Lacticaseibacillus paracasei subsp. paracasei: one gene and its partner. The protein of the gene in region 2 binds, or shares a complex with, the protein of the main gene of each other region. Links are inferred from orthologs where the notes say so. Each region holds a gene or a part of one and is shown on either strand. Other genes may lie near its edges.

Region 1 (11,207 bases), 1.4 Mb from region 2 along the record:
GTCATCGGCGGTCTTGATTATGCGCAAGCTGTCGGTGCTGCAACCATCAGCCTCGCTTGCAACACCAACGCCGAAATCAGCCAGCACGCCCAGATCGCCATTGAAGTACCTGTTGGACCAGAAGTTTTGACCGGCTCAACTCGGCTCAAGGCTGGCACTGCCCAAAAATTGGTTTTGAATATGCTGTCAACTGGCGCCATGATCGGCCTTGGCAAAGTTTTCCAAAATCTCATGGTCGATGTGCTGCCGACGAATGAAAAACTCGTGGTTCGCAGCCAGCGCATCATTCAACAAGCCACTGGTTGCGATGCCGCCACTGCAGCAAAGGCATTTGAAGCAGCCGATCAGCACGTTAAATTAGCGATCGTCATGATTCTGACACAGCGATCAAGCACGGACGCTCAAAAACTACTGACACAAACGAACAGCTTCATTAGCCAAACTGTCACAGCAAGTTCGGAGGAGAAAACAGATGGCACAAGATAAGTATCAAGCGATGGGCGATGGTATCTACGCCCACGTCGGCGGACCGCAAAACGTGGCCAAATTGATCCACTGTATGACACGAGTCCGGCTGACGATCAAAGACGAGGCCAAAGTTGATCAAGCCGCACTTAAAAAAGTGCCTGGCGTGCTGGGTGTTGTCCAAGAAGAAACGCTCCAAGTCATTGTTGGTCCAGGGACTGTCAACAAAGTCGCACAAGCCATGGTTGATCGAGTAGGGGTTGCATTAGGTGACCCTTTCCCAGCCAACACGCAACCGCCTGCTGAATCGAATCAATCGGCAGTTGAAGCTAAAGCCGCAGAGGTTCGGGCAGCGCATAAAGCCAAGTTAAAGCAAACTTGGTGGCGGGCTGCTTTAAAACATATTTCCGCTATTTTCATTCCGCTAATTCCTACCTTCGTCGGTGCCGGCTTAATCTCCGGCGTTGCTGGTATTTTAGCCAATTTGTTAACCGCTGGCGATTTACCAACCAGCTGGGCGTCATTTATTACTGTCTTAAAAGTCATCAACGGCGGGCTCTTCACCTTTCTTAATATCTATGTTGGGATAAACGCCGCAACCGAGTTTGGCGCAACCGCTGGCCTTGGCGGCATCATCGGCGGCTTAGTCTATCTGCCTGGCGTTGTGGCCCCGATCACGATCAACAACGTCTTCACCCATCAACCGTTATCTCCTGGTCAAGGTGGCATCATCGGCGTCATTTTCGCCGTCTGGTTGTTGGCTGTGGTTGAAAAACGCCTGCATCGACTCATTCCGGATGCCATCGATATCATTTTCACGCCGATGCTCAGTCTCTTATCCATCGGGCTGCTGACCATTTTCTTCATCATGCCACTCGCCGGTTGGGTCTCAAGTTCATTGGTCGGCACGATTAACTGGACGTTACAAGTTGGCGGTGCCTTCTCAGGCGCTATCTTAGGCCTCGCCTTCTTGCCGATGGTCATGTTGGGATTACACCAGATTCTGACGCCTATTCATCTTGAAATAATCAAGAGCATTGGCTACACCGGCCTGCTGCCAATCTTGGCCATGGCTGGCGGCGGTCAAGTGGGTGCCGCCCTTGCACTATGGATCAAGTGTCGACAAAATCAACAGCTCGTCCGCTTGATAAAAGGCGCTCTACCAGTCGGCATCTTAGGGGTTGGTGAACCGTTGATCTATGGTGTCAGTCTGCCGCTGGGCCGGCCATTTGTGACTGCCTGTATTGGCGGTGGCATCGGCGGCGCCGTTATCGGCATGATCGGCCATATCGGTGCCATCACCATTGGTCCTTCCGGCGCAGCCCTGATTCCACTCATCGCCAATCACCAATGGCTGGGTTATGTTTTCGGCCTACTGGCTTCCTATGCAGGCGGTTTTCTGGCAACTTACTTCTTCGGTGTGCCAGAAAGCGCGATGGTGCCGACCAGCGCTGACGGCGCCATCATTGAACCGCTCGCAGTAAATACAGCAGCTGTTCCTGAAACCCCTTCCACTAGAGCAGCTAGCCCGGATGCGACTCAATTTGTGGCTCCTGCCGCTGGTCAACTTCAAGCCTTGTCCGAAGTGCCAGATGATGTCTTTTCTCAAAAAATGGTGGGGGATGGTTTTGCCATTGTCCCAAGTCATGGCACGGTTGTCGCACCTGTTGACGGTACCATCGTCAGCATCATGCCGACCAAACACGCCTGGACTATGACAACCGCAACCGGACTTGAAATTCTCGTCCACATGGGATTAGACACCGTCGCATTGAACGGTGACCCCTTCACTGTTCATGTGACAGAAAACGAAACCGTAAAGGCAGGTCAGCAAATTGCCGAAATGGATCTACCTGCCATCAAAACAGCTGGCAAAAGTACGACAATCATCACCGTCATCACCAACATGACCCATGTCGCCGCCATGACCAGCTTCACAGATCAATCGATCACTGCTGGCGAAGACGTCCTGCGCGTCACCAGTCAATCAGAAAGTTAGTATATGAAAGTCGACGGCAGATTGACTTAACCTTATATCTGAGTGATCGTGTGTGCCAACTAAAAAAATCGTTGTTAGAGAAAGCACAGTTTCTCTAGGAACGATTTTTTGCTTGCGGTTGATACACAATTCGTCTTTTGATAGATACCCTGATAGCATTTAAAAATCCCAGTGCCAAGGCGGAGCAATCGTAGGCCAGATCGGGCTCAGCCGTGCAAACAACACAGCGACGGTCTATGGAGCTGATGTTGTAGGCGACTTCGAGACCGGTTTTTGGGCTCGAAGCGTCGTCTCCGCTCTAGCTTCGCGTCGCAAGCCCCATCTGGCCGGAGATTGCGGAGTTTGGCACGGCAAAGGATTTTTTAGCCTGCCTTGTTTTCCCCGATTATTCGGAATTCAGCAAATCACAAGTCTTAGATGATGATTATGGTTCGACTGGGCGTCACATTGATCACCTTGCCGATAATTAGCGTCCAGCATTTTTCAATTGTGCCTCTTGCAAATACGCAAAGATGTGGCCAAAGGCAATTTCACGAATCTGACCATAGCGAATTTGCGCCGTTTCGCCATCATCTGGTCCGACTAGGTTTAAGTCAAAATCGGTTTCACCGACATTTTCCGGATAGCCCAGAAAATGTTCATCGCTGTCGGCTACTTTAATGCGCACCACCCGTTCAAACCCAGCGGCCTCTGAGATGATGGTCTGAATCAAGTCATCATTTGGATCGAACTCACGATCAGCATTCAACACTGGCTGCTGGCTGAAGTGATGGGTTTGATCCCATTTTTCGTAAAAGCTGATCGTTTGCAAATAATCCGAGGCCGTCGCTACATTTTGGATGCTTGGTAACGTCAGTAAAATGTAGCCACCAAACTGGCCGGCCATGTCTTTAAGACTCAACACCACAACCCGGTCGTTGACCGCTTTGACGCGACCCACAAAGAACTGGTCTTCCGGTCCCTTGGGTACGACTGAAATCAAGCGATTGTTCGCCAAGGCATTCTGAAACACGCCAGCCAGTTGACCGTCATTTTGGTACAGCTTGGTGGCCACGTGCTTTAGATGATCACGTTGCCGGACCAGTTCCGTTTCCAGTTTGAGATCAAGGCCATGGAATTCCATGACTAAAATATCCGAGAAATCAACCTGCAAGGCGCGCACATCGGTGTAGTTGAATTTGTTGAAGATCGCCATACTAAAGCGATCCTCAGCCACAGCTGTTACCTGCCCTTCAAGATAGGCATCATCATCGGCCACCACGACCATGACCATTTGACCATTCGCCTTAGCCTGCGTCGCCAGTTGCTGAATCAAGTTCTGTGTTGCATCGAACTGCAATGGCTTTTCTTGGCCTTGCAGCGTCAAAAAATGCTGGGCCTGTGCCAAGTTAATTCGAAAATTCATGCTATCGAGATCATCCCCGGCAAATTCAACCTGATCAATCGCAGAAAATGCGATCAAGGCACATCCATCGGCAATCCCTGAATCATTGTAGGTTCCCAGAACAACCGCATCATGACCTAACACCTGTACGTATCCGGTGTAAAAATCGTCGGTATCGCGCTGATACACATTGATCAGCAGGTGTTCATTGAGTGCTGTCATTAAACTCATCAAAATGGCATCCATGCGGCATCCCTCACTTTCTTGCGCTTAAATCTAAAAATAACTTTCTAATCTTTCTTGCTAATGGTTTATTGATCCGGACCATTATAGGCAATATTCGTAAACTTGTTATACGACTTCACAAACAACAACTTGACGGTACCACGCGGGCCTGAACGGTTTTTCTCAATGATGACTTCAACTTCACCAACATTATCATCCCCGTCATCATTGCCGCCTTGATCGTCGTCATCCTCATCGCCTTCTGCATCGCGGTAATAGTCATCACGATACAGGAAAGCCACAATATCGGCATCCTGTTCGATCGAACCGGATTCACGAATATCGCTCAACACCGGCCGCTTATCCTGTCGCTGTTCAACGCCACGACTCAGCTGGGACAACGCAATCACGGGTACATGCAATTCCTTCGCCAGTTTTTTCAGCTGCCGGGAAACAGCGCTGACTTCCTGTTGGCGGTTTTCTTGGCCAGAACCTTCAATCAACTGCAAATAATCAATGATAATCAGCCCTAAATCACCTTGCTCACGCGCTAGCCGCCGACACTTCGCGCGAATCTCCGCCATTCTGATGCCTGGCGTGTCATCCATATAGATCTTCGCCTTGCTCAAGCTACCCATGGCGATAATCAAGTTTTGCCATTCTTCTTCATTCAGCTGACCAGTTCGCAGGTGATTAGCATCAATACTACCTTCTGAACACAACATCCGGTTTACCAGCTGTTCAGCGCCCATTTCCAAACTGAAAATGGCGACACTTTTGTCTGTTTTCGTCCCAACATTTTGGGCAATGTTCAAAGCAAATGCGGTTTTCCCGACAGCAGGCCGCGCCGCTAAAATAATCATTTCGTCCTCATGCAGCCCCGTCGTGATTTTGTCCAAATCACGGAAACCGGTTGGCAACCCGGTGATTGCCTGATCATTTTGATACAACTGATCAATCTGCGCCATAGCCTGATTCAGCACATCTTTGATCTGTTTGAAGCCGGCCTGATTGCGGTTCTCCGAGACATCCATAATCTGGCGCTCGGCGTCTTCAACTAGCCCTTCAACATCGTCTTGTTCCGTATAGCTGCGACTGGCAATGTTTTGCGCCGTACTAATCAGTTTGCGTAACGTGCTCTTCTGCTGCACGATTTTGGCGTAGTATACCACGTTACTGGCAATAGGCGTCGCCGCAACCAAATCTGTAATATAACCAACCCCGCCAATATCGTCGAGGTTGTTATGATTGTCCAGATAATCCGACACCGTAACCGTATCAATCGCTGTGCCGTTATCCTGTAGATCGGTCATAGCTTGGAACAACAGCCTGTGTGCTTTCTTATAGAAGTCATCCGCCGTGACATACTCTTGTGCATCCGGCAATGTGTCAGCATTTAGAAAAATGCCGCCAAGGACGGCACGTTCTGCTTCGTCACTATGCGGCGGCTGCTGGTCAATTAATTGATTATCCATGCGCGTCCTCCTTCAGATTGATCGTCAAAAATTTTTTGTCGCTTATCCCTAACAGTCTACGTTAAACCCGCAGTCAAGACAAGCATCACCGCATACAGTCGAGCCACACAAACAATTTAACGAAAAGCAATGGTCACTGCTGTTCTCACCGGTGATTGACTCAGTCCACAACCCACTAATTTGGACCAGATGGACAAAAAGACGCGATCATCTGGTCGCGTCTTCTGGCAGAATAACTATTCTTATTTTTGTTCAATCACGTGTACCCGAATGCGGGCATCAATGCCAGGGAATAAATTAACCGTGACATTAGTGAAACCCAGTGAACGGATAGGCTGCTTCAGATCGATCTTACGTTTATCAACTTTGATCTGATATTGCTTATCCAAAGCCTGCGCGATCTGCTTGCTAGGAATCGAACCGAACAACCGGGAATCTTCACCGGCTTTGCTTTGGATCTGAACAACGGTTTTGTCGTCTTCGATCTTAGCCTTCATGGCCTCAGCCTCGGTTTTCTTTTCAGCTTCCTTCTTCTCTTCAAGCCGCTGCTGGCCGCGCAAAGCACTCATAGCCTGCGGTGTCGCTGCTTTAGCCAGCCCCTTGCGAATTAAAAAGTTTTCAGCATAGCCATCAGGTACTTCTTTCACCTGACCGCGATTGCCCTTGCCACGAACGTCTTGTGTAAAGATGACTTTCATCAAAATCCCTGCTTTCTATGCGTCTTCGTCTGCTTTCTTGATCTGAGCAAGCAGATCAGTCCGAACTTCGGCGATCGTTTTGCCCTTAATCTGGGTGGCTGCGTTACTCAAGTGACCGCCGCCGCCCATGGCTTCCATGATGACCTGCACGTTGACATCCCCAGTCGAGCGGGCGGAAATGCCGACATCACCGCTTGGGCGTTTTGTGATGACAAAACTGGCATCAACGCCATTGAGTGACAACATCGTATCAGCCGCTTGTGCTGCAATCACTGGGTCATAACGCTTATCCTCTTCCCCAGTACATAGTGCCATATTTGGCGCAATCATTTCAATTGTATCGATCAAATGATTCCGTTGGATGAAGCTGTCGATATTTTCCTTTAACAGGTTCTGAGCCAACATGCCATCAGCGCCCATGGAACGCAGATAGCTGGCAGCATCAAACGTCCGCGTGCCGGTGCGTAGGCTGAAGGACTTGGTATCCACCGTGATCCCTGCCAGCATCGCCGTTGCCTCAAGCTTATCAAGACTTGGCACATTTGTTGGCTGGTATTCAAACATCTCCGCAATCAGCTCACAAGTGGAGCTGGCGTACGGTTCGATATAAACCAGCATCGGGTTGTCCGGAAATTCTTCGCCGCGTCGATGGTGATCGATGATAACCGTTCTTGCCGCCAACCGTTTGTACAAGTCAGGCGCCGCTGAGATCGACGGCTTGCTGTGATCGACCAAGATCAGCAGGCTCTGATCCGTCGCTTGCGACAGCGCTGCTTCCGGCGTCACAATGGCATTAGCAACTTCAGGATCTTGACCCACTTGGCCCATGAGGCGTTCAACATCGGAGTGCAGATGGTCAGGGTCAATCACAATGTAACACTCTTTGCCATTCATCTGCGCAATCCGGCGAATCCCCATCGAGGCGCCAACTGCATCCATATCCGGCCGCTTATGGCCGACAACAAAGACCTTGTCCGTCTGCTTAAACAATTCTTGCAAGGCCTGCGCAACCATGCGCGCCCGCACACGCGTCCGCTTTTCCATTGGATTCGTCTTGCCGCCATAGAAACGGGCTTCGTGGCCTTTGGCGCGGACCACCACCTGATCGCCGCCACGACCAAGCGCCAGATCCAAGTTACTCTGCGAAGTCACCGCCAACTGAGCCAAGTCTTCATCGCCATATGCGATCCCCAGCGACAGCGTCAATGGATAATTCTGTTTCGAGGTTTCTTCCCGAATCACATCTAGAATCTTGAACTTGTCACGTTCAACATCCTTCAGCGACTTGGCATAAGCCAGCAGGAAAAAGCGATCGTTGTCAATCCGCTTCAAGAACATGCCAAATTGATTGGCCCAATCCGTCAGCTGATTCGTGACGTAACTATTTAAATTAGTAATGACCTGATCATCCATGGTTTGTGTGATCTCGTCATAGTTATCAATGAAGATCTGGCCAATGGCGATCTTCTCGTCTTCTGCCCGCTCTTCAATTTCAGCATATCGAGTCACGTCCATCAGATAGACAACCCCGATACTCTTTTGCACGATAATCTCAAACTGATGCTGGCCCCAAGTCACCATTTTCGTTTCATTGGTGTTCTCGTTGCTGCGAATCAACTCCGCCAATTCCGCATCAACATGTTCCAACGGCTGACCAAGAACGTCAGTGTCGCCAAAATACTTCTGCAGGAATGGGTTCGTCCATTCAATATTGAGATTCTCGTCATAAATCAGGATCCCAATCGGCATTTTGATCAGCGCTTCTTGTTCGCCGCGCTTGATCCGATAACTGAGGTCCGAAATATACTGATTGGTATTCTTGGCAATGGTTTCTAGGGCATAAAAAATCGTGGCCACTAGACTAATCAAAATCAGCAGCATCAACAAAGCCAACCACGGACGGATCAGTGCTCCCATCAGAATACCGATCACCGCCAGCACGACCATCGCAATAGCTGCATATCGCATTCGCATGTCTTCAAGAAACTCCGGCATACGAATCCGCTCAAACAATTTCTTCATATAGAAAAACTCGCTTTCACTTAGCGCAGATACTTAAGGATTTCTTTAGCTATTCTACCATACTGTGCAATTAGATTCTGCGAGTGACCTAGCCCTTGCTTGATAGCATCACGTTTACAAAATAGTGGCAACAAGGCCGGTCTATGAAGTGGCTTGCCATGCCATACGCCACAATCTTTAAACTTAACCAGACTATTTATGGAAACATAAAAAGAATGATTTGCCTAAACATGGCAAATCATTCTCACTAGTCTGTTTGGTAACGTCGCATTATAGCCCAGGCCCTTCACCGTTATTCCTAGGTGGGAAAATCACGGAAATAGCGCAAAGCCAATGAAAAATGAGGCAATGAAAAAAATGGCTACTCCAACAACCAATGTGTAACTACCGAGGATAATGTTAAAGCTCCAGCCAAGGGCGGACTTTTCTAATAAAAGGTAAATTTGCCAGCAGATAATCAGCAAGGCAATCACTAATAGCCCAATAAACCCAGTGCCAAGCTCGATTCCAACGAAGTTCTTTTTCCCAGAGAAAGTTATGATGGTCATTAAGGCAAATATAACAGTCAAGATACCGCCATTACCAATGACCATTTTCGCTTTAGTCTTCATTTTTCAGTTCTCCATTAAAAGCGCCTTTGGCAGATCCCTTTAGATAAAACGAAAGCCTTCTTCTAACCCTTATTCATGATTGATTTTCAACCACCAAACAACTTATATGCCGCAACGGCAACAATGTGCTTGTAATCAAAAAGCGATGTCTTCTGCATAATTGTCAATAAGCGTTGACGAAATTCCTGATTACACTTTTCATTGTTCCCGCCCCACGCATAACATGTATCATGTGCTTGGCATGCACCATCAAGATAATCAATCGGCGCTTTGCCGTTGTTGCCTTTACCGCAATAATTTCCATACACCAACAAATTAAACCTAGCCATTGAGAGCAGCATGCCTTTTTCTGGACCATCATTTTTAAGACTGCGAGCCCATTTATTTATTTCTGCGCCAATTTTTAGGACAACGGGATCAACATTGTCATGCATGGCAGCATCATAGTCAAAACTTGTGATACCATCAACATTCTTTAAGTACGGATCGATCATTTTTAATTGTTCACTTGTTTCTCTGTTGATTTCAGTGTCATTAAACTCAGTCTTAGTCGTTGCGTGGACCTCAACCCCACTACTAAATTGAAAAAATAGTGTCATACTGATCAGGGCAAAAACGACTGCGGCACTTCTTCTGACTATAACAAACCTTTTTGAACGTCTAGAAAATTTCATATTTCCCTCCAATGTTTTCTGACTTTATCATTGCCAACACCCACAAGCGAGTGTTTACACCAATTATTATACATAAGAGTCTACTAAAAACGAAGCATTTTATTATCTATAAGATATCATAATATGGGCAATGCTGTTATATCGATATATTTTGAGATGGTTATCAGCCAAGTGATTTTGATGGTTCTAAAATATTTATCTCTATCCTAAAAGGAAAACAAGCGCCACTACCAAGCAACTTCAGCTCTTGGCAATAGCACCTGTTATTAGCGAATATATGCAGCAACTTTTTGTTTCAGTTTTCGCATCAACAAAGAAATGATTTATTGAACAATAAAAAGAAAGCATTCTTGCGCCATACTTTAATAAATCTATTTTGTATGCCATTTATACTTTCGCTGAACCTATAAGAAACATTCGTCTCAATCAACGCCAACCTTCTTCATCGGCAACGACATCCAAACAATCGAAAGAATGATACAGAAACCGCCAAGCAGAAACGCTGGCGTCATTTGAATTGTGAAGAACGGCAATGAATACACTAAGACAAAAATAGGATTCAATGCCCGAATAAGATTAGCATCGCGAAATGAAATCAACTTCAGGCCGCGATAAAAGAGTAGCAGTCCCAAAAAACCAGAGCAGAAGGCTGAGATGGCGACCGCACCTATGCCAAGGTTCGGCGCGAGGGATAATTGTCCGCTTCCGAATAAAAAACCGCCTAGAATGACGACGGCGGTGCCTTGGTTATATAAGAGTAGTATCTTCTCGTCTATGTTGATAAGAGCTTTTTTGGCTAAGGTGTTGGTCAGGGCAAAGCTAAACGTGTAGCCAAGCGCACAAGCCAGACCCAGTATGTTATTAACATCGCCGGAAAAGTCAGATACCAAAGCTGTGCCAATCATACATAAGACGATCGGAACAATCTCTTTTCGATCAAATCGTTCACGTAGCAGAAGCACTGAAAGCAATATCGCAAAGACAATGTAAAACCTGCCGACCAACCCGACGCTGACCGGATCAAGGAAGAAAAGGCTCATATATTGCAAAAATATGCCTAAACAATTCGTCAAACCCAACGTCCAAATAATCGGCTGCTTAATCCAAACTAATTTTGTTTTGGTAAAGGCGATCGTGACCAAAGTCAGGATCAATGATACAAGCGCATTGTAGAAACTTGCAGCTAATGGCGAGAGCGTGATCATCGAGAACTTGTTCATGACCGGTGTCACAGCCATCACGGCTACCGATAAAATATTCAGCAGAAACCCGTGTTGGCGGCTACTCATCTGGCCACCCAATATGTTGAAAAATCTGGGCGTAAATATCATCATGAAAAGAACGCTCAGCATCCGGGACAGGCTTAAACCATACTTGCCGATCATCAATCTCAGAGGACGCAGGAATAGCTTGCAAACGTTCAACTTTAGCACTAACCACTGCTGTTGTGTGTCCAGTAGGTAAAACATAGTAGCCCAATGGCACAATCGCACTGGCCTGAACAACAGCACCTGATTCTTCATACGATTCGCGGACAGCTGCTTGCACCATCGTCTCGCCCGGTTCTAACTTGCCACCAGTCAATTCCCAACGGCGCTTTGAGTTATGAACCCAGATAATACCGGCGTTAAAGAATTGAATGATTAGAACTGAA
Region 2 (5,300 bases):
ACAACCAGTCGCAAGTTAGCTTCAGCCAAACGTTGCTTAGCTTCTTGATCACCTTGTTCAATCTTCAAGGCAAGGGCAACTTCTTCATCAGCTGTCAGCAAGGAAACTCGGCCGATTTCCTTCAGGTACATCCGCACAGGGTCATTGATTTTGACCCCTGAAGGTGCGGACATGTCACTCATTTCCTTCTTGGAAACCTTCTTTTGCTTCTTCAAGCTAATCGCTGCTGGCTCGCCATTTTCATCAACAATAGCAATCCCATTATCCTCGATCTTTTGCATCAGATCGTCAATGGCACCACTCTTGAGCTCAAACGGCTTAACCAACTTGTCGGTCAGGTCATCTTCAGTAATTTGTTTCTTCTTCTTGTAATCTTTAATCACGGCCTTGACAGCATCGTCGAATGCTTTCGTTGTCGTTTTGGTCGTGCGTTTGCTGCTAGCGGTAGTCTTCTTGACCGTAGTTTTCTTCGCGGTGGTCTTTTTTGCCGCCGCCTTGACAGCGGTTGTCTTAGCCGCAGTTTTTGCTGCTGGCTTAGCCGTTGTCTTCTTTGTGGTCTTGTCTACTTCAGTTGCTGTTTTTTTATCAGCCATTAAAGTTCCTCCCCTAGCCTTGTTGTTGTTTCAAAAGTTTCATGAGATTCACATACTGCACCGTTAGCTCGCCTAGTTTCTGCTTATCGCCAAGTCGCTGTGCCTCTGTGATGGCCTGCTTGATGGCCTGCAGCCGTTCGACAGTTGAAGCGGACGTAATCGTCTGAATCAACTCGTCAATCGTTGCCTCAGTCGCCTCAGGCAAAACCTGCATCGCCACCGAAGCCGCCACCCCGCTCAGATCCGGATCGACTCGATCCAGGAATCCAGCTAACTCGCCATCAGGCTGCTCATGGAGAAAATCTAGCCATCCGGTAAAGAGCGTCTGAAAATGTGGCACTGGAAATGTGAAAGCAGTATTTTTTAAACGCTGCATCACTAAATCATCGTGCCAAACATAATACAGTAATTGTCGTTGGGCTGCAGTGTAACGATCAATTGGCCGAACTGGTTGATTAACCGGCGCGGTTTGATAGCTCACAGGAGCCGACGACTGTTGTTGCACGGCTTGCTGCGGCGCTGGCAGGCTTTGATTCAGAGCGCTCTCAGGTACGCCAGTCGTGTCAGCTAACTGCTTCACATAAACTGCCCGCGCTACCGGATTCGAAATCTTACCGATGGTTTTTAAAGCCGCGTTCAGATACGTCAGTTTAGCCTGATCATTGTTCATGTCAACCCCGCGCGCTAAGAATTGCAGGATAAACGCGGTCGGCGTCAATACGGATTTGACTTGCGCTTGGAAGGCTTCGGCACCACGGGCACGAATGAACTCATCAGGATCCATCCCGTCCGGCAAAACGACCACATCCGTTTGTAATCGCGGATGATCAGCCAACATGGCAACCGCACGTTCAATCGCCTTTTGCCCTGGTTCATCACCATCGTAACACACGGTTAATCGCTTGCTTAAGTGGCTAATGATGTCAACCTGCTCAGTAGTTAAGCTTGTTCCCATGGAAGCAATCCCGGTTTTTACACCGGCTTGGTACGCAGCGATCACATCCATATAGCCTTCAAAAAGAATCGGGCCGCCATCACGGCCAAAATCGGCTTTGGCACGATGAAGATTAAATAGGACATCACGCTTGTTGAAAAGCTTGGTTTCGGGACTGTTCAAGTATTTAGCTTGGGTCTTGTCCTTGCTTAGAATCCGCCCGGAAAAACCAATCACTTGACCATGACTGTCCGTTAGCGGAAACATGACGCGATCGTTAAACCGATCGAACAATTTTCCTTCTTGATCCTCTACGAACAAACCGCTGGCACGCTGATCTTGATAGTCGACTTTGCGATTATTAAGAAACGCTACTAACAGATTACGTTCTTCAGGCGCATACCCCAGTTGAAAAGCTTCAATTGTGTCATCAGTTAAGCCACGTTTGTGCAAATAATCAAGTGCAGTCTGACCTTTCTCCGTATTCATCAAAATATGATGAAATAGATCGGCCGTGTCTTGCAAAATATGCTGTTGCTTGCTGATCTCTGGATCAACCGGTGCTGCATGACCCACCTGAACATCCAGTGGCATGCCAGCAAAATCCGCCACTTTTTTAACTGCCTCCGGGAAGGTGGCGTTATCATAGTCCATCACGAATTTAAAAACATTGCCGCCGCGGCCGCACGAAAAACAGTGAAAAATCTGCTTAGGTTCATTCACAGAAAATGATGGGGTGTGTTCTTCGTGAAAAGGACACAAGCCAAACAGATTCTGCCCGGTCTTGCGTAATTGCACATATTGGCCAATATAATCAGCAATATTGACAGCTTTAAGGACTTTGTCGACAGTAGCCTCAGGAATCATTCCGGCGATGTCAGCTCACTCCCTTTCATGACATGTGCCGCAGAGCTGTTTGACAGCCTGCAGACGCCCAACACACGTTACCCGAAATAGCGGTAAAAAGTCGCACTTCTGAGTTGAAATGCGACTTTTTGATAGTCTATCGGCATAATAATACAAAATACAGTATAGCCTGTTTAGGCTTGGAATGCAAGGCTACTTAACAATGACTTGACTCACATCGCCAAATTGCTTGATCAATGCGGCAAGTTGAAGCAAAGCTGCCAAGCGATTTTGGCGAATGGCTTGATCGTCGGCCATGACCATTGTGGCATCAAAGTACGCATTAATTGGATCTGCGAGTGCCTTAAGCGCCTGATAATCGGCTTCCGTCGGTTCATCATCAAACTTCTTGGCAGTCGCCACCGTTGCATCATACAACTGACCTTCGCTCGGATTCTCAAACTTCGCCGTATCCACATCGACTTTTACCTGCTGCTTCTTGGTAATCCGCAACACACGTCCAAGTGCTTCCATGACAGGTTTGAAATCAGTATCGTCCGCGTGCGCAGAAAGGATCTTGGCAGCATCCAAGATACCGGCAAGATCGGCATCAGCGCGAACTGTCACTGCATCCACAATGTCATGGCGGATCTTCTGACCTTGCAAGACTTGTTTGGCACGGTCAATCATGAATGCATTCAAATCCTGTTGATGCGCAGCAAAATCAAGATTATTGGTTTTTCCTGCTGCCTTCAAGGCATCAGCAATCGTCGTCTGCAGTTCAGCAACGGCAAATGGCCAATCATGTTTGGCGATCATTCGAACAATCCCGTAAGCTTGACGGCGCAGCGCATAAGGATCGTTTGAGCCACTTGGAATCAGATCAACCGCGAAGAAACTCATTAACGAATCGAATTTGTCTGCAATGGCAAGTACGGTGCCGACTAAGCTTTCTGGCAACGCCCCATCCGCAGAAATCGGCTCGTAATGCTCAGCAATAGCCTGGGCAACAGCTGGTTTCTCACCTGCCAATTGCGCATAATGTTCGCCCATAATACCTTGCAATTCTGGAAACTCACCAACCATTGAAGTGACAAGGTCGAATTTGTAAATCGAAGCTGCTCGGTCCAGATCAGCCTTATCAGTCGCAGATAAGCCAAAACGATCCGCCAACAAATCGGCGATAACCCTTGTTCGAGCCATTTTGTCGTACATGGAACTGATTTTATCGTGAAAACTAACAGCTTTCAAACGATCAACATCGTCAGCAATGCTACGCTTTTGATCTTCCGCATAGAAGAAAGCAGCATCTTCCAATCGCGCGGTCAATACCTTTTCATTGCCCGCAATCACATTGGCTAAATGATCAGCATTACCGTTACGAACACCAATAAACGCATTGACCATCTTTCCTGACGCATCCCGGGCATAGAAGTAACGTTGATTATCTTTCATTGAGGTGATCAGCACAGCTTCAGGAATTTTGAGATACTTTTCATCAAAATTACCAGCAAATGCAGTTGGCCATTCAACAAGATTATTGACCTCCTCCAGCAAGTCTGCATCCAGATCAATCTGCCATTGATGATCAGCGGCAATTTGGTGAATCTGATCGCTAATCAATTGCTTGCGCGCTGCCGGTTCAACAATCACAAATTGTGCTTTTAAGGCCGCAACATAGTCGGCCGCATTGCCGAGAGTCACTGGTCTGCCAAGGAAGCGATGCCCTTGAGTGGTTCTGCCAGCGTCAACATCCAGCAACTTCATCGGGACAATCGCATCATCCAGTAAGCTGACCAGCCAATGAATCGGCCGAATGTACTCGAAGTCATAAGCGCCCCACTTCATTCGGGTTGGGAAGGTCAGGCTTTTAATGACATCCAGCATACCTGGTAAAATAGCTGCTGCTGTTTTGCCCTTGATTGCCTTATGCAGATAAACGTAATCCACACCTTTGATCGTTTTAAAGACAATGTCATCAGGGGTCATGCCTTGGCCGCGAGAAAAGCCGATCGCCGCCTTGGTCCAGTTGCCATCTGCATCTTGCGCAATTTTCTTAGCTGGGCCTTTGACGTCTTCTTCGACGTCCTCTTGCTTGTCGGCGAGGTCGTGAATCAGCAATGCTAGGCGCCGCGGTGTTGCATACTGGTCAATCGCGCCATGATCGAGATGATTTTCTTTCAAAAAAGCGACGGTTTTATCGTGAAACTGTTGCAAACTCGGCGTCACCACATGCGCCGGCATGTCCTCAAGCCCGATTTCAATCAGATATTGATGCGTCATGTTATTCCACCTCCGTTTGATGTTGCAGTAATGGGAAGCCAAGCTTCTTGCGTTCAGCCACAAATGCCCGAGCAACTTTGTGAGCCATCTTGCGAATGCGGCTCATGTAACCGGCCCGCTCAGTAACCGAGACAGCTCCTCGGGCATCCAAAAGATTAAAGGTATGGCTGCATTTAAGAATGTAATCATAAGCTGGATGAACCAGACCGAGATCCATCAAACGCCAAGCTTCCTTTTCATAGGCGTCGAAGAACTTCAGCAGCATCTCTTGATTGCTGACTTCGAAAGCATACTTGCTGTGTTCGTATTCAGGTTCCTTGAAAATATCCCCATACAAAACACCGTCGCCCCATTCAAGATCAAAGACACTGTTCACATCTTGAATATAGGAGGCAAGTCGTTCGACCCCATAAGTGATTTCGCTGGTAACTGGCGATACTTCAAGTCCACCGACGACTTGGAAGTAGGTAAACTGACTGACTTCCATGCCGTCAAGCCAAACTTCCCAACCAACACCGGCACAGCCCATGGATGGATTTTCCCAGTTATCTTCAACAAACCGAATATCATGTTCCAATGGATTAATGCCGAGTGCAGCAAGCGAATCCAAGTAATATTCTTGAATATTTTCAGGAGATGGTTTC

The links.
Region 1: the proteins of dnaG (region 2) and dnaB are in contact, whole or in part, in a crystal structure (PDB 2R6A), measured with the Geobacillus stearothermophilus proteins. The link is inferred for Lacticaseibacillus paracasei subsp. paracasei from one-to-one orthologs. Residues at the interface, in WP_049624496.1 of Geobacillus stearothermophilus: Lys456, Leu457, Leu458, Pro459, Ala460, Asn463, Ala464, Leu467, Leu535, Leu536, Ile537, Ala538, Gln544, Glu545, Asp548, Tyr549, His552; in WP_033016901.1 of Geobacillus stearothermophilus: Ser13, Glu15, Ala16, Gln18, Glu91, Leu92, Asp94, Ala95, Val96, Pro97, Thr98, Ala99, Ala100, Asn101, Tyr104, Tyr105, Ile108.

The regions. Positions count from the first base shown.
Region 1 is NZ_AP012541.1:93,726-104,932, reverse strand. What follows is about bases 3,355-6,272. They hold dnaB (replicative DNA helicase), read right to left. Parts: upstream 5,549-6,272; coding sequence 4,160-5,548; downstream 3,355-4,159. Other genes in these bases: LBPC_RS00490 (DHH family phosphoesterase), read right to left, coding at 6,262-6,272; rplI (50S ribosomal protein L9), read right to left, coding at 5,791-6,246; LBPC_RS00505 (hypothetical protein), read right to left, coding at 3,355-4,094. In the rest of the region: murQ (N-acetylmuramic acid 6-phosphate etherase), read left to right, coding at 1-486; LBPC_RS00510 (glucose PTS transporter subunit IIA), read left to right, coding at 473-2,464; more of LBPC_RS00505, read right to left, coding at 2,931-3,354; more of LBPC_RS00490, read right to left, coding at 6,273-8,268; LBPC_RS00485 (hypothetical protein), read right to left, coding at 8,580-8,879; LBPC_RS00480 (phospholipase A2 family protein), read right to left, coding at 8,966-9,553; LBPC_RS00475 (DMT family transporter), read right to left, coding at 9,976-10,842; LBPC_RS00470 (NUDIX domain-containing protein), read right to left, coding at 10,835-11,207. UniProt on the Escherichia coli protein: The main replicative DNA helicase, it participates in initiation and elongation during chromosome replication. Travels ahead of the DNA replisome, separating dsDNA into templates for DNA synthesis.
Region 2 is NZ_AP012541.1:1,512,316-1,517,615, forward strand. What follows is about bases 1-2,920. They hold dnaG (DNA primase), read right to left. Parts: upstream 2,395-2,920; coding sequence 607-2,394; downstream 1-606. Other genes in these bases: rpoD (RNA polymerase sigma factor RpoD), read right to left, coding at 1-593; glyS (glycine--tRNA ligase subunit beta), read right to left, coding at 2,587-2,920. Also shown: more of glyS, read right to left, coding at 2,921-4,656; glyQ (glycine--tRNA ligase subunit alpha), read right to left, coding at 4,658-5,300. UniProt on the Escherichia coli protein: RNA polymerase that catalyzes the synthesis of short RNA molecules used as primers for DNA polymerase during DNA replication.